DNA from 2 places in the Streptomyces sp. NPDC002403 genome. Region 1 is predicted to be linked to the other one. Evidence: predicted binding sites of a transcription regulator. Region 1 holds the regulator's gene; the other holds the start of a gene.
The links. The regulator HrcA, encoded in region 1, represses chaperone genes, less so after heat shock. The targets are predictions, from matches to a motif close to TTNGCACTCNGNNNNNCNGAGTGCNAA.

Region 1 (14,634 bases):
TCGTTGTACATCTGGCGCCATTCGGCGGCCGGTTCGAGGATCCGCCGGATCCGGGAGAGGTCGACGGTGACGCCGCCGTCGCTACCGCCGTCCTCGTCGTCGGCGGAGACATGGCTGTCGGACGGTACGACGCGCAGCTTGCCCCGGGTGTGCAGGACGATCCGCTTGCCGTCCCCGCTGACCGCGAAGTCCTTGACGCCCGAGGCGAGTTCCTCGCAGCGCAGCTTCTCCAGGTCGTACCGCTCCAGCACGGTCTCGGGCCGCCCCGAGTCGGGTGTGGCGCCGCTCGTGCCGAGGACCCCGGTCACCGGGTGGCACAGCCACAGCAGGCCGTCCTTCGCGGCCCGCAGCGTGGAGTAGCTGGCGGCCTCGACGGGCAGCGGCAGGATCCGGTCGGCGAGCCCTTCGAGGTCGATGCGGGTGACGGGCAGCGCGGTCGGGTTGTCCTGGTCGCCCTCGCCGCCGCCCTTCTCCTTCTCGGTCGGGCGGCCGTGGCGCTGGGGCCCGAACGGGGAGGGCGTGGTGGCGGCGAGCGTCAGCAGATGCGGGCGGCAGGAGCCGATGAACGCCAGGTCGAAGACATGGGCGTCGTAGACCGGGTCGAAGGACCGCTCGGAGAGGAACGCGAGGTGCTTGCCGTCGCCGGTGAACGCGGGGGCGAAGTCGCGGAAGCGCAGCGGGGTGGCCTCGGTGACCGAGAGGTCGGCGAGGTGCGCGAGCTTGAGCTGGCTGAGCGGCTCGGGGCCGGGGTGGGACCAGGCGAGCCAGGCGGAGTCGGGCGAGAAGACGAGGCCGGAGGCGTCGCCGTGCTCGCTGCGGTCCACCTCGTGGACCTCACCGCTCTCCCGCTCGACGATCAGGACCCGCCCGTCGTGCGCGGCGACGGCGAACCGGCTGCCGTCGGGGGCCGGGGCGAGGTCGAGGACCCTGCCGATGCGGCCCGCGGCGAGGCGGCGCGGTGCGGAGCCGGGCGCGGTGCCGGTGGCGGGTGCGCACTCCAGGGCGTCATCGCCCTCCGCGTCGGTGACCCAGACGACGTGCTGATCGCCCTCGGCCTGGAAGGTGCGGGGCAGCCGGGCCCGTACGCCCGGTTCGGCGGCGAGTACGCGGGCCGGGCCCCCGTGGTGGGTGACCCAGTGGACGGCGCCGCGCGTCCCGACGGCGCTGCCCCGGCCGGTGCGGTCCGGGGAGGCGGAGTCGAGGTGGCTGCCGGCGTGCACGGGGTGCGGCTGGAGGTCGGTGCGCTGGCCGCCGAGCCGGATGTCGAGGCGGCGGGGGCCGTCGCCCTCCAGGTCGTCCAGCAGCCAGAGTTCGCCGGCCGAGGCGTAGGCGACGCGGGTGCCGTCGGTGGTCGCGTGGCGGGCGTAGAAGCCGTCGGTGCCGGTGTGGCGGCGCAGGCCGGAGCCGTCGGGGAGCGAGGAGTAGAGCGCGCCGACGCCTTCGTGGTCGGAGAGGAAGGCGATGCGCTCCCCCACCCACATCGGGCACTCGATGTTGCCGTCGAGCTCCGCGTGGATCCGTACGAACTCCGCCGGGCCGTCCGCCGGGGGTTCCTGCTCGATCCACAACTTGCCCGCCGTGCCGCCCCGGTAGCGCTTCCAGGTGGCGGCCTCGCGCCCCATCGTGACCGAGAGCAGCAGGACCCGGCCGCCGGGCCCGTACGCGAGCGATCCGACCGGCCCGTACGGCAGGGTCCGTGCGGGCCCGCCGTCGACCGGGACGGCCCGGGCCCAGGTGCGCCGGTGCGAGGCCTGCCCCTGGGCGCTGATGACCAGCACCTCGCCGCCGGGCGTCCAGCCGTGGACGGCGGTCTGCCCGTCGCCCCAGTGGGTGAGCCGCTCCGAGGGGCCGCCGTCGGCGGGTGCGACGTGCACCTCGGGCGCCCCGTCCCGGGTGGAGGTCCAGGCGACCCGGGTTCCGTCGGGCGATATCCGCGGGCCGGTGACAGGCCGGTTGTCGGCACTGACGCGCCAGGCCCGGCCGCCGTCCAGCGGCGCCAGCCAGACATCGTCCTCGGCGGTGAAGGCGATCGAATCGCCCTGGACATGGGGGTATCGGAGGTAGGCAGGCTGTGTCACACCGATCACCCTAGGCGGCGGCCATGCTCTGCGTAACCGGGTTGGCCGGAGTACGACGGGCCGCCGGACTCACTTGCCCAGGGGTGCTTCGGTCACCGTCACGGTCACGGTGACGGCCGGCCGGAAGCCGGCACCGCCACCGGCCGGCTGCGGGTTCACCACGGCGGTCGAGGGGGCGGCGTCGCAGTCGCCGAGCACATCCGCCCGGAAGACGGACCTCCCGCCCGCCTTCGCTGTCAGGTCGCCGCGCACACACCGCCCGCCGAGCGCCTGGGTGACCTTGCCGGTGAGTGTGATGGCCTCGCCGTTCCCGGTCTTGCCGGTGCAGTCGACGTCCGCGATCCGGTTCGCGGAGGCGGCGGGCGAGGCGGCCCCGGCCCCGAACCCCTCCCGGTCGACTCCGGCGGTGCAGCTCAGCCACCGCACGTCGACCCCGTTGCGCTCCAGTGCGCCGGTGCCGACCTGATCGGTGGTCACGGCGATGGACGCGGAATTCAGTCCGCCCACGGGCTCACAGCCCACAGCACCCGCGACCGCCGCGACCACGAGTGCGGACACGGCCAGAAAGCGCCGTTCTCTTCCCCGGGCCCATGCCCTTGATGTCCCCATACGGGCACCTTCCCACCGTTCGCCCGTGGAGCGGTAGACGGCTTGCGGTCAGAACCGCGAGCGGCTCCGGCGCACGCGACGGGGCGCACAGCAGGCGCACAGCGTGACCCAGCACTCAGGACTCAACACTCAGCACCCAGGACTCAGGGCAGGGTTCACGACCAGCGGCCGGTGCGCCCCAGCAGCAGTGCCGTCGCCGCCGTGCCCGCCGTCGAGGTACGCAGGACGCTCGCCCCGAGCCGGCAGGTCCGGGCGCCCGCCGCGGCGAAGACCGCCAGCTCCTCCGGCGACACACCGCCCTCGGGACCCACGACGAGCACGATCTCGCCCTGGGCGGGGAGCCGGACGGTGGCCAGCGGCTCGCTGTCGTGCCCCCGGTCCTCGTGCAGCACGGCGGCGAAGTCCGCCGCGGCCAGCAGCGCCGCGACCTGCTTGGTCGTCATCGCGTCCGCGACCTCGGGGAAGCGCACCCGGCGGGACTGCTTCCCCGCCTCGCGGGCGGTGCTGCGCCATTTGGCCAGGGACTTGAGGCCGCGGTCGCCCTTCCACTGCGTGATGCAGCGCGCCGCCTGCCAGGGCACGATCGCGTCGACACCGGTCTCCGTCATCGTCTCCACGGCGACCTCGCCCCGGTCGCCCTTGGGCAGCGCCTGGACGACGGTGATGCGGGGGGCGGGCCGGGGCTCCTCCCGGATCTCGTCGAGATCGGTGACGACGAGCCGGTCCTTGCCCTCGGCGGCCAGGACGATGCCTTCCGCCCAGTGGCCGCGCCCGTCGGTGAGCACGACCTCCTCGCCGGCGCGCAGCCGCTTCACCGACACGGCGTGCCGGCCCTCGGGCCCCTCAAGGACGAACTCGGGCCCGCCGGGGACCTGTTCGACGACGAAGACCGGTGCGGTCACTGCGTACTCCCTGTGCTCACTGCCGTCCGTGCGGCGTCCAGTTCTTCGGCGAGCAGCCGGACCAGCCGGCCCGCGGGCAGCTCGCGTGCCATCCGGTGTCCCTGGCCCGCCCACAGCGCCATGCCCTGCGCGTCCCCGGCCTTCGCCGCGGCCTTGCGCAGCCCGGCGGTCAGATAGTGGACCTGCGGATAGGCGGCGGGGGCGTACGGTCCGTGCTCGCGCATGAACCGGTTGACCAGGCCCCGGGCCGGGCGGCCGGAGAACGCCCGGGTCAGGGCGGTCCGTACGAACAGCGGGTTGGTCAGCGCCTGCTTGTGCAGCGGGCTCGCCCCCGACTCGGGGCAGACGAGGAACGCCGTACCGAGCTGCGCCGCCTCCGCTCCCGCGGCGAGCACCGCGGCGATCTGGGAACCGCGCATCAGCCCGCCCGCGGCAACGATCGGTATCTGCACGGTCTCGCGGACCTGGGACACCAGCGAGAGCAGCCCGATCCCGGTGCCGTCGGTCTGCGGGTCGTCGCGGTGGGTGGACTGGTGGCCGCCCGCCTCGATGCCCTGGACGCAGACGGCGTCGGCGCCCGCCCACTGGGCGGCCTGGGCCTCCTCGGGCGTGGTGACCGTCACGACGGTGTACGTGCCGACGCCGGCGAACGCGTCGAGGGTGTCGCGGGTCGGGCAGCCGAAGGTGAACGAGACGGCCGGGACCGGGTCCTCCAGGAGGATGGCGAGTTTGGCGTCGTAGTTGTCGTCGCCGCCGGAGTCCGTGTCGCCGAGCGGGGTCTCGTACCAGGCGGCCTCGCCCGCGAGCTGGTGCCGGTACACCTCCACGGCGCTCGGGTCGGCGAGTGCCGGCTGCGGCATGAAGAGATTGACGCCGAAGGGCTGACCGGTCAGCCCGCGCAGCTGTTTGATCTCGTTGTACATGCCGTCGGCCGTCTTGTACCCGGCGGCGAGAAAACCGAGCCCGCCCGCCTCGGAGACGGCTGCGGCGAGCTGCGGACCGGACGAGCCGCCCGCCATCGGGGCCTGCACGATCGGATACCGGCAGAGATCGGTCAACGCGGATGACATGACCGCATCGTGTCACGTCCGGCGCGGCGCGGGGCGCGCGGGACGGGGTCCGCTTTGTACTCAAACGCCGGACGGTCCCGTCGAGCGGGTCCGTCCGGCGTCCGGAACGGGTGCGGCAGACCGGTCAGCGGCCGTTGAAGGCGTCCTTCAGCCGGGAGAACAGTCCCTGCTGGCCGGGCTGGAACTGGCCGGTGGGCCGCTCCTCGCCGCGCACCTTCGCCAGGTCCCGCAGCAGTCGCTCCTGCTCCGGGTCCAGCTTCGTCGGGGTCATCACCTCGACGTGCACGATGAGATCGCCGCGACCGCCGCCACGCAGATGCGTGATGCCGCGTCCGTGCAGCGGGACCGACTGGCCGGACTGGGTGCCCGGCCGGATGTCGACCTCCTCCAGGCCGTCGAGCGTCTCCAGCGGCACCTTGGTGCCGAGCGCGCCCGCCGTCATGGGGATGGTGACCGTGCAGTGCAGGTCGTCGCCCCGGCGCTGGAACACCGCGTGCGAGAGCTCGTGGATCTCCACGTACAGATCGCCGGCCGGGCCGCCGCCGGGACCGACCTCGCCCTCGCCGGCGAGCTGGATGCGGGTGCCGTTGTCGACACCGGCGGGGATCTTCACGGTGAGCGTGCGCCGCGACCGGATGCGGCCGTCACCGGCGCACTCCGGGCACGGCGTCGGCACGACCGTGCCGAAGCCCTGGCACTGCGGGCAGGGCCGCGAGGTCATGACCTGGCCGAGGAAGGACCGGGTGACCTGGGAGACCTCGCCGCGGCCGCGACACATGTCACAGGTCTGGGCGGAGGTGCCGGGGGCGGCGCCCTCGCCGCTGCACGTCGTGCAGACGACGGCCGTGTCGACCTGGATGTCCTTGGTGGTGCCGAACGCGGCCTCGGCCAGATCGATCTCCAGCCGGATCATCGCGTCCTGGCCGCGCCGGGTGCGCGAACGGGGTCCGCGCTGCGACGACGTACCGAAGAACGCGTCCATGATGTCGGAGAAGTTGCCGAAGCCGCCCTGTCCGAATCCGCCCGCGCCACCGCCGCCGGAGGCGGACAGCGGGTCGCCGCCGAGGTCGTAGACCTGCTTCTTCTGCGGGTCCGACAGCACCTCGTAGGCGGCGTTGATCTCCTTGAACCGCTCCTGGGTCTTCGGATCGGGGTTCACATCCGGGTGCAGCTCGCGTGCGAGCCGACGGAATGCCTTCTTGATCTCGTCCTGGGATGCGTCGCGGCGCACGCCGAGTACGGCGTAGTAGTCCGTGGCCACTTACGACTCCGCCAGGATCTGTCCGACGTAACGTGCCACTGCGCGTACCGCTCCCATCGTTCCGGGGTAGTCCATGCGGGTCGGTCCGACCACGCCGAGTTTGGCGACTGCCTCGTCGCCCGAACCGTAGCCGACCGCGACGACGGACGTGGAGTTGAGCCCCTCGTGGGCGTTCTCGTGCCCGATACGTACGGTCATGCCCGAGTCCTTGGCCTCGCCGAGCAGCTTCAGCAGCACGACCTGCTCCTCCAGTGCCTCCAGCACCGGCCGGATCATCACCGGGAAGTCGTGCCCGAAGCGGGTGAGGTTGGAGGTGCCGCCGATCATCAGCCGCTCCTCCGTCTCCTCGACGAGGGTTTCGAGCAGGGTGGAGAGCACGGTGGACACGGTTCCCCGGTCCTCGCTCTCGAAGGATTCCGGCAGGTCCTGCACCAACTGCGGGACGTCCGCGAAACGGCGTCCGACGACCCGGCTGTTGAGCCGGGCCCGCAGATCGGCGAGAGAGGTCTCGCCGAACGGAGCGGGGCAGTCGATCATGCGCTGTTCGACCCGGCCGGTGTCCGTGATCAGTACGAGCATCAGCCGGGCGGCCGCCAGGGACAGCAGCTCCACGTGCCGCACCGTCGACCGGGTCAGCGAGGGGTACTGCACGATGGCGACCTGCCGGGTCAGCTGCGCGAGCAGCCGTACGGTGCGGCCCACGACGTCGTCGAGGTCGACCGCGCCGTCGAGGAAATTGTGAATGGCACGGCGCTCGGGCGACGAGAGGGGCTTGACCCCCGCGAGCCTGTCGACGAAGAGCCGGTAGCCCTTGTCCGTCGGGATGCGTCCGGCGCTGGTGTGGGGCTGGGCGATGAAGCCCTCGTCCTCCAGCACCGCCATGTCGTTGCGGACGGTCGCCGGGGAGACTCCCAGCTTGTGCCGCTCGGTGAGCGCCTTGGAGCCGACGGGCTCCTCCGTGCCGACATAGTCCTGGACGATGGCGCGGAGCACTTCGAGTCTGCGTTCGCTGAGCATCGCGCACACCTCCAGCTGTGTTCCTCGGTGGTTCTCGGGACGTTCCTGTTTCTCTGCCCAGGAATCCGCTTGGCACTCTGTCAACGCGAGTGCCAGCAATCCCCCGGCCAGTGTACGGCGGCCGAGTGGGGACCTAGCAAGGGCGACCGGCCACGCTACCGCGAGACCGTGCAGGTCGTTTGCCGATAGCGTCCCGGTATGGATGCCTCTTGGGAAGAGTTCGGGTGGGAGCGACTCGGTCACGGAGTGGGCCGGCGGCGCCTTCCCGGATGGGACGCGACGGTCGCACTGGTGGCCGGGACGGACGGAGTGCTGCTCTACGACACCGGATCGTCGCTCCGGGAGGGGGCCGAGGTCCGGACCCAGGCGCAGGCTCTGCTGGGCCGGAGGGTGACGCATATCGCACTCAGCCACCCCCATTTCGACCATGTCCTGGGCACCGCCGCGTTCTCCGGCGCCGAGGTGTACGGGGCGGTCGGCCTGGCGGAGCTGCTGGAGCGGGAGGCCGCGGAGCTGCACACCTCGGCGGTGCGCCACGGGGTCGCCGAGCACGACGCGGCGGAGGCCGTGGACGCGCTGGTGGCACCGCACCACCAGGTGTGCGGCGAGTGGACGCTCGACCTGGGCGGCGGGCGCGAGGTGGTGCTGGCCGACGTGGGCCCCGCGCACAGCGGCCACGACCTGGTGGCGGTGGTCCCCGGCTCCCCCGCGATCGTGCTCTGCGGCGACCTGGTCGAGGAGTCCGGCGAACCGCAGGCGGGCCGGGACGCGTTCCCCGCCCGCTGGCCGGCCGCGCTGGACCGGGTGCTGGCGCTGGGCGGCGAGGACGCGGTGTACGTACCGGGGCACGGGGCGGTGGTGGACGCGGCGTTCGTACAGGACCAGCGCGAACAACTGGCCGTACGCTTCGGCGTGTCGTGACGCGTTGTCGTCCTATCGTCGTCCGATGCGCAGCTACCAGCCGGACCTGACCCCGCCGTGGAAGAAGTCCGCCCCCGTTCCCGAGGTCCCCGCCGAGACCGATCTGGTCGTGGAGGAGGTCTCCACCGGATTCTGCGGCGCGGTGATCCGCTGCGAGAAGACGGCCCAGGGTCCGACGGTGACCCTGGAGGACCGTTTCGGCAAGCACCGGGTCTTCCCGATGGAGCCGCGCGGCTTCCTGCTGGAGGGGCGGGTGGTCACCCTGGTCCGCCCCTCGGCCGCCGCTCCGGTGCGCCCCGCCCGTACGGCCTCGGGCTCGATCGCGGTCCCCGGGGCGCGCGCCCGGGTGGCGCGGGCGGGCCGGATCTATGTGGAGGGCCGGCACGACGCGGAGCTGGTCGAGCGGGTCTGGGGCGACGACCTTCGGATCGAGGGCGTGGTCGTCGAGTATCTGGAGGGCATCGACGACCTCCCGGCCATCGTGCGCGAGTTCTCCCCGGGCCCGGACGCCAGACTGGGCGTCCTGGTCGACCACCTGGTCCCCGGCTCCAAGGAGTCCCGGATCGCCGACCGGGTGTCGGACGCGGACGTACTGGTGGTCGGCCATCCCTACATCGACGTGTGGGAGGCGGTGAAGCCGTCCTCCGTGGGCATCACGGCCTGGCCTGCGGTACCGCGCGGCCAGGACTGGAAGACGGGCGTGTGCCGCGCGCTCGGCTGGCCGGAGAACACCGGCGCGGCCTGGCAGCGCATCCTGTCCACGGTCCGCTCGTACCGCGACCTGGAACCGTCACTGCTGGGTTCGGTGGAACACCTGATCGACTTCGTGACGGCGCCGGAGTAGGGGTTGCTCCAGCCCCCTCCGGCGGACATTCCAGCCCCCTCCGGCGATTGAGGAGCGGGGGTCCGGGGCGGGGCCCCGGACCCTCAGTCCACCAGGTCCCGGACCACCGCGTCCGCCAGCAACCGCCCCCGCAGGGTCAGCACCGCCCGCCCCTGCTCGTACGGCCCGGACTCCAGGAGCCCGTCCGCCAGGGCGCGGCGGGACGCGGCCAGACCGGCCGGGGCCAGCAGCGACAGCGGGCAGCCGTCGGCGAGCCGGAGCTCCAGCAGGATCCGCTCCACCCGCCGGTCCTCCGCGGAGAGGATCTCGCGCCCGGCGCCCGGCGACCGCCCCTCGGCCAGCGCCTGCGCGTACGCCCCCGGATGCTTCACGTTCCACCAGCGCACCCCGCCGACATGGCTGTGCGCCCCGGGCCCGGCGCCCCACCAGTCGGCCCCGCGCCAGTACAGCTCGTTGTGCAGGCACCGGCCCTCGGGCGTGCGGGCCCAGTTCGACACCTCGTACCAGGAGAAGCCCGCCGCGGCCATCGCCTCGTCGGCGATCAGATAGCGGTCGGCGTGGACGTCGTCGTCCGTCATCGGGACCTCGCCGCGCCGGATCCGCCGCGCCAGCTGCGTCCCCTCCTCGACGATCAGCGCGTACGCCGAGACATGGTCCGGCCCAGCGCCGATCGCCGCGTCCAGCGAGGCCCGCCAGTCGTCGTCGGACTCCCCGGGCGTGCCGTAGATCAGGTCGAGGTTGACGTGCTCGAAGCCCGCCTCCCGGGCCTCGGCGACACACGCCTCGGGCCGCCCCGGCGTGTGCGTGCGGTCCAGGATCTTCAGTACGTGCTGCCGGGCGCTCTGCATCCCGAACGAGATCCGGTTGAAGCCGCCCTCCCGCAGCTCGGCGAGGTACGCGGGGCCGACGGACTCCGGGTTGGCCTCGGTGGTGATCTCGGCGTCGTCCGCGAGGCCGAACTCCTCCCGGATCGCCCCCAGCATCCGGACCAGGTCCGCCGCCGCCAGCAGGGTCGGCGTGCCGCCGCCGACGAAGACCGTACGGACCGGGCGCGGATCGTCGCCGAGGACCTTGCGGGCCTGGCGGACCTCGCCGATCAGATGCTCGGCGTAGTTGTCCCGGGAGGCCAGCGCGCCGCCGGAGCCGCGCAGCTCGGTGGCGGTGTAGGTGTTGAAGTCGCAGTAGCCGCAGCGGGTCGCGCAGTACGGCACGTGCAGATAGAAGCCGAGCGGCCGGCCGGCCGCGCCTTCCAGGGCGTGGCGGGGCAGCGCCCCGTCGTCGGGTACGGGTTCACCATCGGGCAGTACGGAAGGCATACCGCCCATTGTCGCTCGCCGCCGGGGAACGCCCGGCCACGCCCGTGATCGCGGAGGGCGCCCGTGCCCCGGCGGCGCGGGTCCTCACCCGGCCTGGAGCACCAGCAGCGCCAGGTCGTCGTCGGGCGGCCGCTCGGCGAATTCGTGCACCGCCCGCTTGATCCGGTCCGCGATCCCGTCCGCCGACAGCCCGGTGCAGTCGGCCAGCGCCCGGGCCAGTCCGTCCCCGTCGTCGAACATCAGCGGTCCGGAGCGCCGCTCCGTCACCCCGTCCGTGACGCACAGCAGGCTGTCGCCGGGTGCCAGATCGAAGCTCTGGCTCTCATAGGCGACGTCGTCGAAGATCCCGAGCAGCATCTGCGGCTCGGCGGCCGGGCGCACCTCGCCGTCGGGCCGCAGCAGCAGCGGCAGCGGGTGGCCGGCGCTGGCCAGGGTGCAGTGCACGCCGCCGCCGGGCAGCGGTACGAGCTCTCCGTACAGCAGGGACAGGAAGCGGGACTGCCCGGTGTCCGCGGTCTGCTGGCCGCCGGCCGCGGCCACCATGAGCGCGGCGGCCTCGGCGGCCTCCATCGCGTCGTCGAGGAGCAGCCGGTTGAGCCGGTCCAGGACCTCGCCGACGCCGAAGCCCTCGCGGGCCAGCAGCCGCAGCCAGGGCCGGGCGAGGCCGGTGACGACGGCGGCCTCGGGGCCGCTGCCCTGCACGTCGCCGAGTACGAAGCACCAGCGGTCGCCGGGGCACGGGAAGATGTCGTAGAAGTCACCGCCGACGACGCCGTCGTCGCTGGGCTCGTACACCAGCGAGCTGGTGACCCCCGGTATGTCGGCGACCTTGCCGGGCAGCAGGGCGCGCTGGAGGATGCGGCTGATGGTGGCCTGCCGGGTGTACTCGCGGGCGGCGCCGACGGCGAGGCCGACCCGGCGAACGAAGTCCTCGATGAGCGCGGTCACTTCGTCGGGGACGCGGGCGAGGCCCTCCCGGCCGAGGAGTACGGCGCCGAGGGTCCGGCCGCCCGAGGTGATCCGGTAGGCGAGGGCCGACACGGCGGGCTCGTCGGTCTTCGCGCCCTCCTCCTCGCCCCCGGGCCACGGCATGGAGACGGGTCCGGTGCCGACCCGCTCGGGGAGCCGGATCGGGTCCTGCTCCAGCAGGATGCGCAGCCGCCCGGTCTCGGCCTCGTCCCGGTGCCAGACGCTGGCGAGCCGGGGGACGGCGGAGGGGCCGCCGTTCTCGGGTTCCAGCCAGATCGCGCACCAGTCGGCGAGCCTGGGCACCAGTAACTGTCCGGAGAGCGCCGCGACGATGTCCTCGTCGAGCTGGCCGGCGAGCAGGTCCGAGGCCTCGGCGAGGAACGAGAGCGCGCCGCGGCCGGCCCAGTCCGCGTCGTCGCGCAGCGCGCGGCGGGCGGAGGGGGCGAGCAGTTCGGCGGCGCGCAGGCCCTGCTGGAACCCGGGCTCGGCCGCCGGTTCCGGGAAGGGGTTCCAGTCGTCCACGGGGAGCCGGGCCCAGACGGTCTTGAGGCCGGTGCGGTAGGTGATGCCCCAGCGTTCGGCGAGGGTGCCGACGAGCTGGAGCCCGCGACCGTAATCGGCGGGCTCGTCGGGGCCGACGAGGCCGGTGCCCGCCGCCGCGTCGGCCGCGCTCCCGGACTCCGGGCGGTCGCTGCGCACGGCGCGGGCCGGGTGGTGGTCCGAGACCTCCAGCACCAGGGCCGCGACCTCGTCCTCGGTGGCCTCCTCCAGCCGGGCGAGCAGCTCCACATTGGTCCCGGCGTGCACGACCGCGTTGGTGACCAGCTCGCTGACGACCACCTCCGCGTCCTCGGCCACGCGCTCGCTGAAGCCCACGGCCGCCGGCAGCCCCAGCCCGGTCCACTCGCCGAGCGCGGCCCGGACGAACCTGCGGGCGGCGGAGGGTGCGAGGAGGTTGCCGGGCAGGGACGTATGGGCGGCCGGCCGCGCGTCCGCACGGCCTGAGGGATCACCGGGACGCTGAACGATGTCCCGCTGCAAGGGAATGGGCCCCACGGTGCAGCTCCTGACCTGTTCTCGCTCTGTCTGTTCTCGTTGCTGTCTGTCTGTTCTCGTTGGGCGGCGCTGACGACACCGACAGAGTGACAGATGGACCATGCTCATAAGCAACGAGTTGCCGAAGTGAGCGGAGAAAATGAGCGGGGAGGAACACCGTGGGGACGGACAGGCCCTACGCCTCGCGGGTCCCCGCGTACATGTCGTCGATGAGGCCCTTGTACGCGCGCTCGACGACCGGCCGCTTCAGCTTGAGGCTGGGCGTCAGCTCGCCGTGCTCGATGTCGAGGTCGCGGGGCAGCAGCCGGAACTTCTTGATGGTCTGCCAGCGCTGCAGCCCCTCGTTGAGCCGCTTCACATAGCCCTCGATGAGCGCCACGGCCTGTGGTGAGGCCACCACTTCGGCGTACGGCTTCCCGCCCAGGCCGTTCTCGGCGGCCCAGCCGAGGATGGTCGGCTCGTCGAGGGCGATCAGGGCGGTGCAGAAGTTACGGTCCGCGCCGTGCACCAGGATGTTGGAGACGAACGGGCAGACCGCCTTGAACTGTCCCTCGACCTCCGCCGGGGCGATGTACTTGCCGCCGGACGTCTTGATCAGGTCCTTCTTGCGGTCGGTGATCCGGAGATAGCCGTCCACGGACAGCTCGCCGATGTCGCCGGTGTGGAACCATCCGTCCGGCTCCAGCACCTCGGCGGTCTTCTCCGGCTGGCCGTGGTAGCCCTCCATCACACCGGGGCCGCGCAGCAGGATCTCGCCGTCGTCCGCGATCCGTACCTCGGTGCCGGGGAGCGGCTTGCCGACGGTGCCGGTGCGGTAGGCCTCGCCCGGGTTGACGAAGGAGGCGGCGCTGGACTCGGTGAGGCCGTAGCCCTCCAGGACGTGGATCCCGACGCCGGAGAAGAAGAGGCCGATGTCGGGGGCGAGCGCGGCGGAGCCGGAGACACAGGCGCGCAGCCGGCCACCGAAGGCCTCGCGGATCTTGGCGAAGACGAGGGTGTCGGCGACCTTGTGCTTGGCGCCGAGCGCGAACGGGACGGAGGCCGTACCGGTGCGCCGGAAGTTGTCCTGCGAGACCGTCGCGTACTCGCGGGCGACGCCGGCCGCCCACTGGAAGATCTTGTACTTGGCCCCGCCGCCGGCCCGCGCCTTGGCGGCGACGCCGTTGTAGACCTTCTCGAAGATCCGGGGCACGGCGGCCATGTACGTCGGCTGGACCACCGGCAGATTCTCGATGATCTTGTCGACCCGGCCGTCGACGGCGGTGACGTGGCCGACCTCGATCTGGCCCGAGGTGAGGACCTTGCCGAAGACGTGCGCGAGCGGCAGCCAGAGGTACTGGACGTCGTCGGAGTCGATGAGGCCGGTCGCCACGGTGGCCTTGGCCATGTACGACCAGTTGTCGTGCGGCAGGCGCACGCCCTTGGGGCGGCCGGTGGTGCCCGAGGTGTAGATCAGGGTGGCCAGCTGGTCGGCCGTGATGGCGGCGACCCGCTCCTTGATGGCCTCGGGGTGCTGCGCCAGGTATTCGGCGCCGCGGGCCTCCAGATCGGCGAGGGTGAGCACCCAGCCCTCCGGGTCGCCCTCGGCGGGGCCTGCGTCCTCGGGGTCGATGACGACGACATGGGCGAGGTCCGGCAGCTCGGCCCGGCGCTCGCGGGCCTTGGCCAGCTGGGCGGCGTCCTCGGCGATCAGCACCCGGCTCCCGGAGTCGGAGAGGATGAAGGCCGACTCCTCCGCGTTGGTCGACGGGTAGATCGTGGTGGTGGCGGCGCCCGCGCACAGCACGCCGAGGTCGACGAGGATCCATTCCACTCGCGTACTGGCGGCGAGCGCGACCCGTTCCTCCGGCCGCACACCCAGACCGATGAGCCCTGCCGCGACGGCGTAGACCCGCTCGGCCGCCTGCGCCCAGCTCAACGACTTCCACTCATCGGGACCCTCGCCGGTGGCCGAGGGGACGGGGTAGCGGTAGGCCTCCCCGTCCGGGGTGGCCGCCACGCGGTCGATGAAGAGGTTCGCCACGGAGGGCGGTCGGTTCTCGATCAAGGTCTGTGTGTCGCTCACGACGTCCTCCGGGCCTGCGGCAGTGCTTCACGACCGGCTGCTGGTTGCTGCTTGATCCTGCGGGTGTCTGCGTGCTTGATCCTGCGGCGCTCGTCCTGCGGGGCTTGTTCCACTGTCCTGCGGGCTCGTTCCGCGCGGGGCTTGTTTAACTGGCGAGTAACTACGAAGCCGTGATCAGGGTAGAGCGCCCGCGTCCACCGCGTAAGAGGCAACGGGCCGCCGCTTCATAACAAACGGGCCCCCGTGTCGCGAGGTGCTGCGACACGGGGGCCGTTCGGACTGCCACCGGGCGGGTGCGGAGCGAGCCGGACCCCGGACCCCGGCCGCGGCCGGGGTCCGGATCGGGAGCGGGCTCGGGCGGACTACTTCTTGCCCTTGCCCTCGCCGCCCGACTCGTCCGTGGACAGCACGGCGATGAAGGCCTCCTGCGGCACCTCCACGTTGCCGACCATCTTCATCCGCTTCTTGCCTTCCTTCTGCTTCTCCAGCAGCTTCCGCTTACGGGAGATGTCGCCGCCGTAGCACT
Region 2 (14,634 bases), on a different contig from region 1:
TTCGAGGTGAAGGGCGGCGACGACTCGCTGCCGCCGGTCTTCACCACCGTCCCGACCAAGGACCGCGTCGTCTTCCTGACGATGGACGACGGCTCCGAGAAGGACCCCGAGCTGTTGCAGATGATGGACGAACTGGACATCCCGTACAGCGCGTTCCTCAGCGACTACGAGGTGAGCGACAACTACGGGTACTTCGGCGAGGCGCAGCGGCTGGGCGTCACCCTCAACAACCACACGCTCAACCACCCCTATCTGCCCGGCCTCTCGTACGCCGGGCAGAAGCGCGAGATCTGCGGCCAGCAGGAGATCATCGAGAAGCAGTTCGGGAAGCGGCCCAGGCTCTTCCGCCCGCCGTACGGCAACTACAACGGGGACACGCTCCGCATCGCGAAGTCCTGCGGGATCAAGGCCGTGCCCCTCTGGAACGCCGAGGCGTTCCCGGACCACATGGAGTGGCGCGAGGAGGACCAGGACCTGCACCCAGGCGACATCATCCTCACGCACTTCCGGGGCCGCGCGGAATGGGACGGCAGCATGGCCGACCTGGTCCGGGCGGTCATGAAGACCGTCACGGACCGGGGCTACGCCGTGGCCCGCCTGGAGGACTACGTATGAGGGTCGCGCACCGGCTGCTGGCCGGACTGCTGGTGGCCGGTGCGCTGACGGCCGCCACGGGGTGCGCCCAGTCGGTGGACCCGATCGAACGGCTGGGCCGCAAGGCCGCGCAGCGGGTGCACCATCCGTCGCCCACGCCCGCGGCGGGCCCGCCGGCCCGCGGTGATCACGGCGAGCCGGGGTCGACGGTCGTGATCTCCTGCCGTCAGCCGCCGGAGTCCCGGCACTCGCGGTCGTCGCCGCCGCTGAGGCACTGGTGGCCGGTCCGGCCGGGATCGTACGAGGGAGCGGGCGCGGGCGCCGGGTGCGAGCGGCGGTAGTCCTCGTGCCCGGCCCGCACCGTCACCACGCACAGCACCAGCGCCGCCGCCAGCTGGATCACGCCCGCCCGGGGCCAGCCGCTGCGGAGCAGCACGACGCCGAACAGGCAGACCACCGCGGCGATCCCGCCGAGGACGAGGACGGGTGTCCAGTCCATCGGCGGCGGACCTGCCGGCTCCGCGCCGCCGGGGTCCGCGGGCGAGAAAGCCGGCCGGACGGTGGCGACCGCGCAGATCAGTCCCTCCAGAAGGACCATCAGCACTCCGAGCACCACATCGAGGCAGCCGTTCACGGCGCGTGACGCGTACGGCCGCCGCCCGGACCGCTGGTCCGGCCGTGAGGAGGGGGAGGGGCGGGTCATGTCCACACGGTCGTACGGAACGGTCCGGTCCGTCCGTACGTTGCCCTCATGTTGTCCGGACTGTTGTCCGGACCGTGCCCCGGTCGTTGCCTCCGGGGCCGCCGAAGCCGCGAACCGGCGACGCCACGATCGCTCGAATTGGCACTCCGCTTGACCGAGTGCTAATCGCGGTCATAGTCTCGGTGCTGGCACTCACCACTGGAGAGTGCCAGCAGTACTGTGCGACTGGCAGGTCCGGCACCCGCGACGACGGATCGACCTGGTCGCCACCCCAAGACTGTTACCCCGTGAGATCTCCGAAGGGGGAGACCGGATCGTGTCGACCGCCAGCTCCAAGGTTGCGATCAAGCCGCTCGAGGACCGCATTGTGGTCCAGCCGCTCGACGCCGAGCAGACCACGGCCTCCGGCCTGGTCATTCCGGACACCGCCAAGGAGAAGCCCCAGGAGGGCGTCGTCCTGGCCGTGGGCCCGGGCCGCTTCGAGAACGGCGAGCGCCTTCCGCTCGACGTCAAGACCGGCGACGTCGTGCTGTACAGCAAGTACGGCGGCACCGAGGTGAAGTACAACGGCGAGGAGTACCTCGTCCTCTCGGCTCGCGACGTCCTCGCGATCATCGAGAAGTAATTCACCCACGTTTTCTGTTCTGCGCCCCTGGCCCCCTGCGAACTAACCAGCCGGGCGGTCGGGGGCGCAGTTCGTCCGAGAGGAAAGCTCAGCTCCCATGGCGAAGATCCTGAAGTTCGACGAGGACGCCCGTCGCGCCCTTGAGCGCGGCGTCAACAAGCTTGCCGACACGGTCAAGGTGACGATCGGCCCCAAGGGCCGCAACGTCGTCATCGACAAGAAGTTCGGCGCTCCCACCATCACCAACGACGGTGTCACCATCGCGCGCGAGGTCGAGCTCGACGACCCGTACGAGAACCTCGGTGCCCAGCTGGTGAAGGAGGTGGCGACCAAGACCAACGACGTCGCGGGTGACGGTACGACCACCGCCACCGTGCTCGCCCAGGCGCTCGTCCGCGAGGGTCTGCGCAACGTCGCCGCCGGTGCCTCCCCCGCCGCCCTGAAGAAGGGCATCGACGCCGCGGTCAAGGCCGTGTCCGAGGAGCTCCTCGCGACCGCCCGGCCGATCGACGACAAGACCGACATCGCCGCCGTGGCCGCGCTCTCCGCGCAGGACCCGCAGGTCGGCGAGCTCATCGCGGACGCGATGGACAAGGTCGGCAAGGACGGTGTCATCACCGTCGAGGAGTCCAACACCTTCGGTCTGGACCTCGACTTCACCGAGGGCATGGCCTTCGACAAGGGCTACCTGTCCCCGTACATGGTGACCGACCAGGAGCGTATGGAGGCCGTCCTCGACGACCCGTACATCCTGATCCACCAGGGCAAGATCGGCTCGATCCAGGAGCTCCTCCCGCTGCTGGAGAAGGTCATCCAGGCCGGTGGCTCCAAGCCGCTGCTGATCATCGCCGAGGACGTCGAGGGCGAGGCGCTGTCGACCCTCGTCGTCAACAAGATCCGTGGCACCTTCAACGCCGTCGCGGTGAAGGCCCCGGGCTTCGGTGACCGTCGCAAGGCCATGCTCGGCGACATCGCCACCCTCACCGGTGCGACCGTCATCGCCGAGGAGGTCGGCCTCAAGCTCGACCAGGCCGGTCTGGACGTGCTGGGCACCGCCCGCCGCGTCACCGTCTCCAAGGACGACACGACGATCGTGGACGGCGGCGGCGAGCCCGGCGACGTCAAGGGCCGGGTCAACCAGATCAAGGCCGAGATCGACGCCACCGACTCCGACTGGGACCGCGAGAAGCTCCAGGAGCGCCTCGCGAAGCTGGCCGGCGGCGTGTGCGTGATCCGTGTCGGTGCCGCCACCGAGGTGGAGCTCAAGGAGAAGAAGCACCGTCTGGAGGACGCCATCTCCGCGACCCGCGCCGCGGTCGAGGAGGGCATCGTCTCCGGTGGTGGCTCCGCTCTGGTCCACGCCGTCAAGGTCCTGGAGGGCAACCTCGACAAGACCGGCGACGAGGCCACCGGTGTCGCGGTCGTGCGCCGCGCCGCCGTCGAGCCGCTGCGCTGGATCGCCGAGAACGCCGGCCTCGAGGGCTACGTCATCACCTCGAAGGTCTCCGAGCTCGACAAGGGCCAGGGCTTCAACGCCGCGACCGGCGAGTACGGCGACCTGGTGAAGGCCGGCGTCATCGACCCGGTCAAGGTCACCCGCTCCGCGCTGGAGAACGCCGCGTCCATCGCGTCGCTGCTGCTCACGACCGAGACCCTGGTCGTCGAGAAGCCGGCCGAGGAGGAGGCCGAGGCCGCCCACGGCGGTCACGGCCACTCGCACTGACGCGTAGCCGTTCGGGGCGCACAGCCGCAGAAGGCCCCCTGTCCCACCGCTCGGCGGAGGGACAGGGGGCCTTCGGGCGTTCAGGCGCGCGCCGCGCTCCCGTCTAGGGCGCCGAGCTCGCGCATCAGGCCCATGAGGTCCTCGTGCCACCAGCCTTCCTTGATCCTTCCGTCCTCGAACCGGAAGATCGTGGTGCCGGTCATGACGCACTGCCTGCCCGTGGGCGCGATGCCCATGAACGCGCCCTTGTGCGTGCCGGTCCAGGTCCACAGCGTCACGACGTCGTCATCCCCGCAGATCTGCCGGTCCAGCTCGAAGGTGAAGTCGAAGGCGGCCCGCCAGCGGGCGACATCGGCGCGCAGCCGGCCGGAGCCGATCACCGTCCGTTCCGGCCTCGCGATGCCGTGGTCGGTGTAGTCGGCCGCGAACACCTCGTCGATGGCGTCGAGATGACCGCCGACGGCGATCTCGTGGAAGAAGCGGCGGACCTGCGCCTGGTTCAGCTGCTCGTCGCGGACCACGTCGAGGTCGGTGAAGGAGGGCATGCCGTCGCAGAGCGACACCATCTCCCGGAAGATCCGCTCGGTCTCGGGCAGCCCGGAATTCGCCATCGCGTCCTCGTACGACGGGAATTCGATGATCTCCACGTAGTGGGACCCGTCGGAGCGGTCCTTGCCGATCAGACTGTGCGTGGCGGTCCGGGTGCCCCGGGTCTGCTCGGCCCAGCGGTCCATGAGACGGTCCATGTCCTCGAACCGATCCGTCTTGCAGTCGATAACTTGTACGAATCTCATGGCATCTCCCGGTCACGCGTTCCGGATGGGATGCTTCCAGTTTAGTGAGACACGGGCTTCCCGACGGATCGGGCCGAGCGGGTCCGCAGTGGTCCGAAGGCCCAGGCGGAGTGGCTCAGGCGGAGTGGCTCAGGCTTCCGGAGTGGACGGGGTCCGCGAAGGGCAGACCGGCCGCGAAGCGCTCCAGCTCGTCCAGCGCCTGGTCGGCCATCCGGTGCAGCTCATCGCCCAGCGAACCCGCGACATGCGGGGTGAGCAGCACATTGGGCAGGGTGTACAACGGCGAGTGCGCGGGCGGGAGTTCGGGGTCCGTCACATCCAGCACCGCTTGCAGTCGGCCGGTCGTCAGCTCGGCCAGCAGCGCCTCCTCGTCGATCAGCGAACCCCGCGCCGTGTTGATCAGCGTCGTCCCGGTCGCCATGGCGGACAGCTGCGCCGCACCGATCAGATGGTGCGTCTCCGGGAGCTGGGGCGCGTGCACCGAGACGACGGAGCTGCTCGCGCACAGCTCGTCGAGCGGGGTGAGCCGCACTCCGAGCTGCGCCGCCTCCGGGCCGTCCACGTACGGGTCGTACAGCAGCACGTCCAGGTCGAAGGGGCGCAGCAGCTCGATCACGCGCCGGCCGATGCGGGACGCGCCGACGATGCCGACCGTACGGCGGTAGTTGCCGGCCCCGTCGAGCTCCGCGAGCCAGTCGTGGTCGGCGCGCAGATCGCGGTAGCGGTGCGCGGTGTGCAGCACCCGCTTGCCGGCGAACAGGATCGTGGCGAGGGTGAACTCGGCGACCGGCAGGGCGTTGGCCCCGGCCGCCGATGTGACGGCGATGCCGCGTTCCCAGCAGGCGTCGGTGATGTGGTGCTTCACGGAGCCCGCGGCGTGCACCACGGCCCGCAGCCGGGGCGCGGCCGCCAGGACCCCGGCGGTGAGCGGTGTCGCGCCCCAGCAGGTGAACAGCACCTCGGCCTCGGCGAGGGCGGCGGCCACCTCGGGCGTCGGGGCGGCCAGGTCGTGGCCGACGAGGTACGGGTCGGTACGGGTGAGCTCGGCCAGCCGGGTGCGGTGGCGGTCGGCGAGAAGGCGGTCGGCGATGCCGGGGCCCATCGCGAGCAGGGCCGTCGGCCGGTTGTCAGTGGCGTGGGGCATGGTGGAACTCGTACTCCTCAGGGCTCGCGGTGAGAGTCACTTGACGCTGCCGGCGGTCAGTCCGGCCTTCCAGTGCCGCTGCAGCGAGACGAAGGCGACGATCAGGGGGATGACGGCGAGGAGGGAGCCGGTGACGACGAGCGGATAGAAGCTCGGCTCGCCGTGGGTGTTGGTGTTCCAGGAGTACAGACCGAGGCTCAGCGGGAAGAGCTTGCGGTCCGAGAGCATCACGAGGGGGAGGAAGAAGTTGTTCCAGATCGCGGTGAACTGGAAGAGGAAGACCGTCACGAAGCCCGGCATGACCATGCGCAGTCCGATGGACCAGAAGACGCGCAGCTCACCGGCCCCGTCGATACGGGCGGCCTCCAGGGCCTCGTTCGGTATGTAGCCGGTGCTGAACACCCGCGCGAGATACACGCCGAACGGGTTGACCAGCACCGGGATCAGCACGGACCAGTAGGTGTTGACCAGGCCGGTCTTGGAGGCCAGGAGATACATCGGCAGGGCGAGCGCCGTGGTCGGCACGAGCACGCCCATCAGCACAAGGCCGAAGAGCTTCTCCTTGCCCCGGAACTCGTACTTGTCGAAGGCGTATCCCGCGGCGACGCAGATCAGCGAGCAGACGATCGCCCCGCCGCCCGCGTACATGAGGCTGTTGAGGTACCAGCGGAAGTAGATGCCGTCGCCGTAGGAGGCCAGGTCGGACAGGTTCTGGCCGAGGTTGAAGCCCTCGAAGGAGAAGGCGTTGCCGGCGAGCAGCCCGCCGGTGTCCTTCGTGGCGGCGGTGACCAGCCAGACGAGGGGGAAGAGCATGTAGACGACGGCGAGCACGAGGAAGCCGTTGACGGCGGTCTTCGACATCCAGCGGCCGCGGGAGGCGGGGGAGTTCATGCTTTCTTGCCCTTCCGGCCGGTGAAGCGGGTGACGACGAAGGACAGCAGCGCGGCCGTGAGCGCCAGCAGGATGGAGGCGGCCGCGGCGAGACCGTAGTCGTTGCGCTCGAAGGCCGCGGTGTACGCGTACATGTTCGGCGTCCAGGTGGAGGAGACGGCCGAGCCGGTCCCCTTGTTGAGGATCAGCGGCTCGGTGAACAGCTGGAGCGAGCCGATGACCGTGAACAGCGCGACCATCACGAGGGAGGAGCGGATCAGCGGCACCTTGATGCTCAGCGCGGTGCGCCAGGCACCGGCCCCGTCGACCGTGGCCGCTTCGAGCACGGAGCGGTCGATGGCCTGCAACGCGGCGTAGAAGATCACCATGTTGTAGCCGAGCCACTCCCACAGCGCGATGTTGACGACGGAGGGAAGGGCGCCTTCGGGGGAGAAGAAGTCGAAGCCGATTCCGCCGGACTCCATGGCGCTGACCACCGGGCTGAGCTGCGGGGTGTAGAGGTACACCCAGATCAGCGCGGCGATGATGCCGGGCACGGCGTGCGGCAGGAAGAGCGCGAGCTGGAAGAACCGGCGGGCGCGGGCCAGCGTGGAGTCCAGCAGCAGGGCGAGGGCGAGGGCTCCGACGAGCAGCAGTGGAATGTAGAACAGGCAGTATCCGAGGAGTACGCCGAAGCCCTCGCGGAACGCCCGGTCGCCCAAGGCCGCCGTGTAGTTGTCGAGTCCGCTGAAGACGGTCTCGGTGCCGCCGAAGCCCAGGCCGGACTGCTTCTCGGTGAACAGGCTGAGCCAGACCGCGTAACCGATCGGCAGCACCATCACCAGGGTGAACAGTACGAAGAAGGGCCCCAGCAGGATGGCGGCGGCTCTGGTCGTCCGGGCGCGCTTCATCAGCCTGCGTCCTCGACCTTCAGACCGCGCTTCTTCAGCTCGGCGACCGTGGCGTCGTGCCCGGCCTTCACGGCGTCCTTGATGGTGGTGCCGCCGCTCGCGACCTTGCCGAACTGGTCCTTCATGGTGGTGTTCGTCGTGCCGGTCGTCGGGCCCCAGCTCCAGTTCTGGCCGATCGACGTCGCGGCGCCCTCGAACACCTGGTAGATGTCCTCGCCGCCGTAGAACCCGGCGTCGAAGGACTTCTTGGCCACCGGGCGCAGGGCCGCCGCGGCCGGGAAGGCGCTCGAAGTGCCGGACTCGATGCGGGCCTTGATGCCTTCCTCGGTGGTCGACATCCAGGTGGCGAACTCGACCGCGGCCTTCGCCTTCTTGCTGGTCCTGGTCACCGCGAAGGTGGAGCCGCCGAGCATGCCGCTGGCCGGCTTGCCGTCCCAGCTGGGCATCGGGGCGACGGCCCACTTGCCGCTCTGCTCGGGCAGCGTGCCCTTGAGGACGCCCGCACCCCAGGCGGCGCCGAGGTAGCCGACGGTGCCGCCGTTCTTGAGGGAGTTGGTCCACTCGGGGCTGAACGAGGCGTTGGAGCGGATCAGGTCGTCGTCGAGCAGACCCTGCCAGTAGTCGGCGACCTTGTTGGTGGCCGCGTCGGCGGTGCTGACCTTCCAGGTGTCGCCCTCGGGCTTGTACCACTGGGCGCCGGCCTGCCAGGCCATCGCCTGGAAGGTGGTCGGGTCATCGGGGAAGAAGGTGCCGATCCGGGCCTTCTTGTCGGCCTTCTTGATCTTCTCGGCGGCCTTGCGGAACTCGTCCCAGGTCTTGGGGACTTCGACGCCGTACTTCTCGAACAGGTCCTTGCGGTAGTAGAAGGACTGCGGCGAGGCGTCGAACGGAACGGCCCAGTTCTTGCCGCCGAGCGTCGTCAGCTCGACCGCCTGCGGCAGCAGCTTCTTGCGGATGTCCTCGGTGAAGTACTGGCCGATGTCCTGGAGCGCGCCCTGACTGACGTACTCCGGGAGCTGCGGGTACTCGATGGAGACCAGGTCGGGGGCGTTGCCCGCCTTCACCGCGTTGGAGATCTTGGCGTATCCGCCCGCGTTGCCGGACGGGATCTCCTCGTAGACCACCTTGATGTTCTTGTGCGAGGCGTTGAACGCGTCAACGACCTCCTTGGACCCCTTGGCCCAGCCCCAGAAGGTGATGCTGACGGGCTTGCCGTCGCTTCCGGCGGCTGCGTCGTCGTCGCCGCTGCCGCCACAGGCCGTGAGAAGGGCGAGGGCGGTGGCGGTGCCGACTACGGCGAGGGACGTTCTGCTCGGACTGCGGCTCACAGCGAGGCTCCTGAACTGGCGGCGACATTGGCGTTGGCCGTGATCCTTGGACCAGTTGTGACCGAAGTCAAGAGCGAAAGATCGATTGATCGAAAAAAGATCAGATAAGTTACGTACGGAAGCGGGCAGGGTGCGCTGTGGAACCGGACGGGAACCTGCTGAGAACCGGATGGGAACAGCGCGGGAACCGGGTGCGGGAACCGGGCGGGAAGGCCGCCGGAACATCTGCTCCCGGGCCCGCCCGCGCGCCTACGGCAGGCGTGCCCCGCACGAGTCCCTGATCCTCAGCTGCGGCAGCAGCGTCAGATGCCGCCGGGGCGCGTCCCCGCTCTGGCCCAGCCGCTCCACCAGCAGTTCCGTCGCGTGCCGGCCCACCTCGCGCTTGGGCGGCGCCACCGCCGTCAGCGGGGTGTCCGCGAGCGCCGCCACCTCGTCGTCGTAGGCGATCAGGGCCAGGTCCTCCGGCACCCGCACGCCCAGTTCGGCCAGGCGCTGCACCACCTGGATCGCGTCCACGTCGTTGTGGATCAGCGCCGCCGTCGACACCCCCGACAGGACCGCCTCGCGCAGCGCCTGCACGGCCTGCTCGAAGGCGTCCGGGGCCAGTTCGGCCGGTACGGAATCGATCACGTCCTGAGGTGTGCGCAGCCCGAGCACGGCCAGCGCCTCCGCGTATCCGGACCGCACCGCGACGGCGGTCGGGGAGTCCGCGCGGGCCATCAGCAACGGCGCCCCGTGCCCGAGGTCCACCAGGTGGCGGACGGCCAGCAGCACACCGTGGGCGTGGTCCGAGCAGACCCGGTCCAGGCCGTCCAGCGGGGAGCCCGCGGTGGGCCGGCGCTCCAGCAGCACGGTCGGCACGGGCAGCGAGGCGATCCAGTCGCCGAACGCGGCGGGGTCGCCCGGGTCCTGCCAGCCGGGCGCGACCAGCAGCCCCTCGGCGCCCGCGGAGAGCAGCCCCTCGGTGCGGGACTGGTCCTCCTGCGGCCGGTAGTCGGAGATCCGCAGGATGAGCCGGGCACCGGCCTTCGCGGCGGCCTCGTGGGCGCCGCGGATGACCTCGGCGAAGTAGTAGGTCGACGAGGGCGCGAGCATGCCGAGGACCAGACCGCTGCCCGTGGAGCCGGAGCCGGAGCCGGCGGCGCTCTCCTGCGGCCAGGACACCGATCCGTGGACCCGGTCGAGGAGGCCGCGGCCGGCCAGCTCCTCCACGTCCCGGCGGGCCGTGACGGGCGAGACGCCCAGCTGCGAGGCCAGGTCCGAGACCCGGGCCGAACCCCGTTCCCGTACCAGTCCGAGCAGGCGGTCATGACGTTCAGCAGCACTTTCGCGCACGGCGGCAGTCCCCTCGCAGTGTGTGGCCCCGGCCCCCGGTCCGGCCGGTGCCGGGGCCGTTGTCCGACCCTAGGGCCTTTCGTCCGGACCGGGCCGGGCTCGCGGGACCGGCCTGATCCAAGGAGAAGACCCTAGACCAACGTGATCGAACGATGGGAGTGTCGATCATTCAAACGCTATCCATTGACGTTCGATCAATCCGAGTCCAGGATTCCCGGCGATGCGGACGCGTCCCGCCCCATACCGGCCGTCCGCCCCCACCCGACCGTCCGTCCCGACCCTGACCGTTCGTACGGAGGAATTGTGAGACATCGCGTCACCGCTGCGGCGCTCGCGGCCCTGACGGCCGCCGGCGGCCTGACCGTCGCGAGCCAGACCGCCGCGCAGGCCGCGCCCACCGGCCGTACCTTCCACGTCGACTGCGCCGCGGACCCGGCCGGCGCCACCGGCAGCAAGCAGCACCCCTGGACCTCGCTCGCCGAGGCCAACGCGCACACCTACGGCCCCGGTGACCGCCTCCTGTTCAAGCGCGGCGCCACCTGCACCGGCACCCTCGCCCCCACCGGCACCGGCTCCGCCCGCGCCCCGTTCACCATCGCCGACTACGGCAACGGTTCGGCCCGCGCCAGGCTCGACGGCGCGGGCGCCCACGACGTCGTCCTGCTCGCCAACACCCAGTACGTGCACCTCAAGGCGCTGGAGATCACCAACGCCGACAACCCCGGCAGCGAGCGCAACGGCGTCCGGCTCCGCCTCACCGACTACGGCGTCGCCCGCGGCTTCGACATCTCCGGCCTCTACATCCACGATGTGCGCGGCGGCGACTACAAGACGGTCTCCGGCTCCAGCGCGATCCACATCGCGGTCGAGGGCAGGACCAAGGCCAGCTGGTACGACGGTCTGGACATCGGCAACAACCGCATCGAGGACGTCGACCGCGAGGGCATCTACTTCAAGTCGACCTTCTCCAAGCGCGATCTGGTCGGCGAGCAGCAGGACCCGAACGTGTACCCGGGGGAGTGGACGCCCAGCACCGGCGTGCGTATCCACCACAACACGCTGAAGTCCCTGTCCGGCGACGGCATGAAGCTCGACACCACCAGCGGCGCCCGCGTCGACCACAACCGGGTCGACGGCTTCCAGCTCCGCTCGCCCTCCGCCAACGCGGGCATCTGGACCTTCAACACCGACGACACGACCGTCGAGTACAACGAGGTCTCGGGCGGCGGCAACACCCACGACGGGATGTCCTTCGACGCCGACGGCGCTTCCCGGAACACCGTCTTCCAGTACAACTACAGCCACGACAACAAGGGCGGCTTCCTGCTGATCTGCCCGTACAGCGGCGCCAAGACCATCGGCACGGTCGCCCGTTACAACGTCAGCAGCAACGACGGTGCCCGCCTCGTGCAGAACTGCTGGGGCCCGATCCTGGGCACCGAGATCTACAACAACACCTTCCACAACAAGGAGCAGATCCCCGGCTACCTCGTCCAGGACGACGCCGGCAGCCCCGCCACCACCCAGCACGAACTGTCCATCCGCAACAACGTCTTCGTGAGCGAGGGCACCGGCGGCTACGCCTTCAAGAACCCGACCCCCGGGCTCTCCTTCGCCCACAACGCCTTCTACGGCATCGACATGACCCGCCCGAACCCCGGCGGCATCACGGCCGACCCGAAGCTCCGGGCCGACTTCCGGCTCGGCGCCGGCTCGCCGGCCCTCGCCGCCGGAGCCGTCATCGAGAACAACGGCGGCAAGGACTACTTCGGCAACGTGCTGAAGCCCGGAGCCCCCAACATCGGCGCCTACGCGGGCCGCGGGGTGCGGTAACCGACCGCTCACCGAGGACCGTACTTGCGGCCTGTCTTGGAGGTGACCCCTCCGAGCAGGCCGCGCGGCGTCACCTTCACGAGCCCCATCAGTGCCTTGTACCGGGGGTCGGGAACCGAGACCGACTTGCCGCGGGCCAGATCGGCCAGGGCCGTCTCCACCAGCTTGTCCGCGTCGAGCCACATCCAGCCCGGGATGTTGCCGGTCCCCATCCCGGCCCGCTGATGGAACTCCGTCCGTACGAACCCCGGGCACAGCGCCATCAGCCGCACCCCCGAACCGGCCATGTCCTTCGCCGCGCCCTGGGTGAACTGCACGACCCACGCCTTGGACGCGCCGTACGTCCCGCGCGGCACGAACGCGGCCACCGAGGCCACGTTGACCACCCCGCCCCGGCCGCGCTCCCGCATCCCGGCCGCGGCCGCCGAGGTCAGCCGCAGCACCGCCTCGCAGTGCACCTTCAGCATCTTCAGCTCATCGGCCATGGGCACTTCCAGATACTGGCCCTTGTTGCCGAACCCGGCATTGTTGACCAGCAGGTCGACCGGGTGCCGACGATCCGTCAACCGGTCCTCGACCGCGCCGATCCCCTCGTCCTCGGACAGATCGGCCCTCAGGACCTCGGCCTCGATGCCGTGCCGGTCGTGCAGCTCGGTCGCCTGCTCGCGCAGCCGCTCGGCGTCCCGCGCCACCAGCACCAGGTTGTGCCCGTCGGCCGCGAGCCGCCGCGCGAAGGCGGCACCGATCCCCGCGGTCGCGCCCGTAATCAGTGCAGTCGTCATACGCGGCACGTTAGTGCCTGTCCGGCACGCCGTGATCAGCTGTCCGCCGCCGGCTTCCCGGTGTACTTCAGCGCGGCACGCAGGGCCTCGGGATGCAACGCGGCCCCGGCCGCGAGCAGTTCGGGCAGCAGCTCCCGCCGCGTCGTGGAGGCGAGGAACTCCATTTCCACGGTGACGTCGTGGTCCGGACGGTGCACGATCTCGACCGGGTCCCCGGCCCGGATCTCACCCGGCTCGATCACCCGCAGGTAGGCGCCCGGAGCGGCCGCCTGCGTGAACCGCCTGACCCAGCGCGGCTCGTCGAGATGACCGGCGAACGTACGGCACGGAATCCGGCCCGACGTCACCTCCAGCACCAGAGCGGGGCCGACCCGCCAGCGCTCGCCGATTCTCGCGCCGCTCACATCGAGCCCGGCGGTCGTCAGGTTCTCGCCGAACGCGCCATTGGCCAGCGGGCGGCCGAGCTCCCGCTCCCAGCCGTCGAGATCCTCGCGGGCGAAGGCGTACACCGCCTGGTCGGAGCCGCCGTGATGGCGCAGGTCGCACACCGCGTCCCCGGCCAGGCCACTGCCGCCGGTGCCCTTGGGGCCGGGGTCGCTGACGCGTACGGAGCCCTCGACGGGCCGTTTGTCGATGCCGGTCAGGCCCGCGGGGGCGTCGGTGTGGTCGACGGCCTTCGGCCGTCCCGCATTCACGCTCAGCAGCCGCATCGGCTCTGCCGGTTCCATGGACGTCATGAGAGAACGCTAACCACCCGCCCCCAAAGAAGCACGCCAATAATTCGCACCCGACCCAAGATCCGCTTATGGTTGAGGGGTGATCGAAGCCCGTCATCTCCGTGTCCTGCGTGCCGTGGCCGCCACCGGCTCGTTCTCCGCCGCCGCCCGCGAACTGGGCTGCACCCAGCCGGCGGTCAGTCAGCAGATGAAGGCCCTGGAGGCCTCCGCGGGCACCACGCTGCTGATCCGTACGGGACGCGAGATGCGGCTCACGCAGGCCGGCGAGGCACTCGTCCGGCACGCCTCCGGCATCCTCGCCGGGCTCACCGCCGCCGAGGAGGAGGTCGCCGCCATCGCCGGGCTGCGGGCCGGCCGGGTCCGGCTCGTCTCGTTCCCCAGCGGCAGCTCCACCCTGGTCCCCGGCGCCCTCGCCGCACTGCGCGAGGCCCACCCCGGCACCCGGGTCTCGCTGGTGGAGGCCGAGCCGCCGCGCTCGGTCGAGATGCTGCGCGAGGGCGACTGCGACATCGCGCTGGCCTTCCGCTACGGCACCTCCGGCACCGAGTGGGACGACCTGGTCGTCCGCCCGCTGCTCACCGACCGGCTGATCGGCCTGGTCCCCGAGGGGCACCGGCTCTCGCACTCGGCCGCGGTGGGCATCGCCGACCTGGCCGGGGAGTCCTGGATCGCGGGCTGCCCGCGCTGCCGCCGTCAGCTGGTGGAGGTCTGCGAGGAGTCGGGCTTCACTCCCCGGATCGACTTCGCCACCGACGACTACCCGGCGGTGGTCGGCCTGGTCGGCGCCGGACTCGGGGTGGCCGTGCTGCCCGAGCTCGCGATCGAGTCGGTACGTCCCAAGGGGGCGCGCACCGTGACGGTGGAGCCGGCCATCGAGCGCGAGATCGTCGCGCTGACCCTGCCCGACCTGGCACAGGTCCCGGCGGTCGCGGCGACCCTGGACCGGCTGTCCCTGGCGGCCGCCCGCTGAGCGGCCTGCCGATGGCCCGGCCCCGAGGTCATGCCTCACCGTGGCCGGGTGAATTGCCAAAACGATTCTCTTGTTGCGGTACGGGTGCGGCGGGATCAGCCGTGCCCGGACGGGGACGGAACGCCCGAGGGTGCCGCCGCCGCGATCAGCCGGCTGCGGGCCCGTCCCATGAGCTCCTCGCGCTCGTCCTCGGTCAGTCCGCCCCACACCCCGTAGGGCTCTCGCACCGCCAGGGCGTGTGCCGCGCACTCGGCGCGTACCGGGCATCGCATGCAGACCTCTTTC

Region 2: the regulator HrcA is predicted to act here: its motif matches at 1,436-1,462, upstream of groES (co-chaperone GroES).

Annotation. Positions count from the first base shown of each region.
Region 1 covers NZ_JBSFBQ010000005.1:79,433-94,066, forward strand. The annotation lists gene ACWCPY_RS08335 (S41 family peptidase) at 1-2,078, opposite strand, end outside; gene ACWCPY_RS08340 (hypothetical protein) at 2,148-2,636, opposite strand; gene ACWCPY_RS08345 (16S rRNA (uracil(1498)-N(3))-methyltransferase) at 2,843-3,589, opposite strand; gene ACWCPY_RS08350 (nitronate monooxygenase) at 3,586-4,659, opposite strand; gene dnaJ (molecular chaperone DnaJ) at 4,784-5,920, opposite strand; gene hrcA (heat-inducible transcriptional repressor HrcA) at 5,921-6,937, opposite strand; gene ACWCPY_RS08365 (MBL fold metallo-hydrolase) at 7,136-7,858, shown strand; gene ACWCPY_RS08370 (DUF3097 domain-containing protein) at 7,884-8,702, shown strand; gene hemW (radical SAM family heme chaperone HemW) at 8,786-10,027, opposite strand; gene ACWCPY_RS08380 (SpoIIE family protein phosphatase) at 10,103-12,028, opposite strand; gene ACWCPY_RS08385 (AMP-dependent synthetase/ligase) at 12,219-14,108, opposite strand; gene lepA (translation elongation factor 4) at 14,471-14,634, opposite strand, start outside.
Region 2 covers NZ_JBSFBQ010000001.1:344,707-359,340, forward strand. The annotation lists gene ACWCPY_RS01695 (polysaccharide deacetylase family protein) at 1-615, shown strand, start outside; gene ACWCPY_RS01700 (DUF6234 family protein) at 821-1,297, opposite strand; gene groES (co-chaperone GroES) at 1,614-1,922, shown strand; gene groL (chaperonin GroEL) at 2,020-3,645, shown strand; gene ACWCPY_RS01715 (ester cyclase) at 3,726-4,439, opposite strand; gene ACWCPY_RS01720 (hydroxyacid dehydrogenase) at 4,555-5,583, opposite strand; gene ACWCPY_RS01725 (carbohydrate ABC transporter permease) at 5,620-6,474, opposite strand; gene ACWCPY_RS01730 (carbohydrate ABC transporter permease) at 6,471-7,364, opposite strand; gene ACWCPY_RS01735 (ABC transporter substrate-binding protein) at 7,364-8,692, opposite strand; gene ACWCPY_RS01740 (substrate-binding domain-containing protein) at 8,942-10,027, opposite strand; gene ACWCPY_RS01745 (right-handed parallel beta-helix repeat-containing protein) at 10,331-11,860, shown strand; gene ACWCPY_RS01750 (SDR family NAD(P)-dependent oxidoreductase) at 11,869-12,642, opposite strand; gene ACWCPY_RS01755 (MOSC domain-containing protein) at 12,678-13,352, opposite strand; gene ACWCPY_RS01760 (LysR family transcriptional regulator) at 13,459-14,349, shown strand; gene ACWCPY_RS01765 (WhiB family transcriptional regulator) at 14,445-14,634, opposite strand, start outside.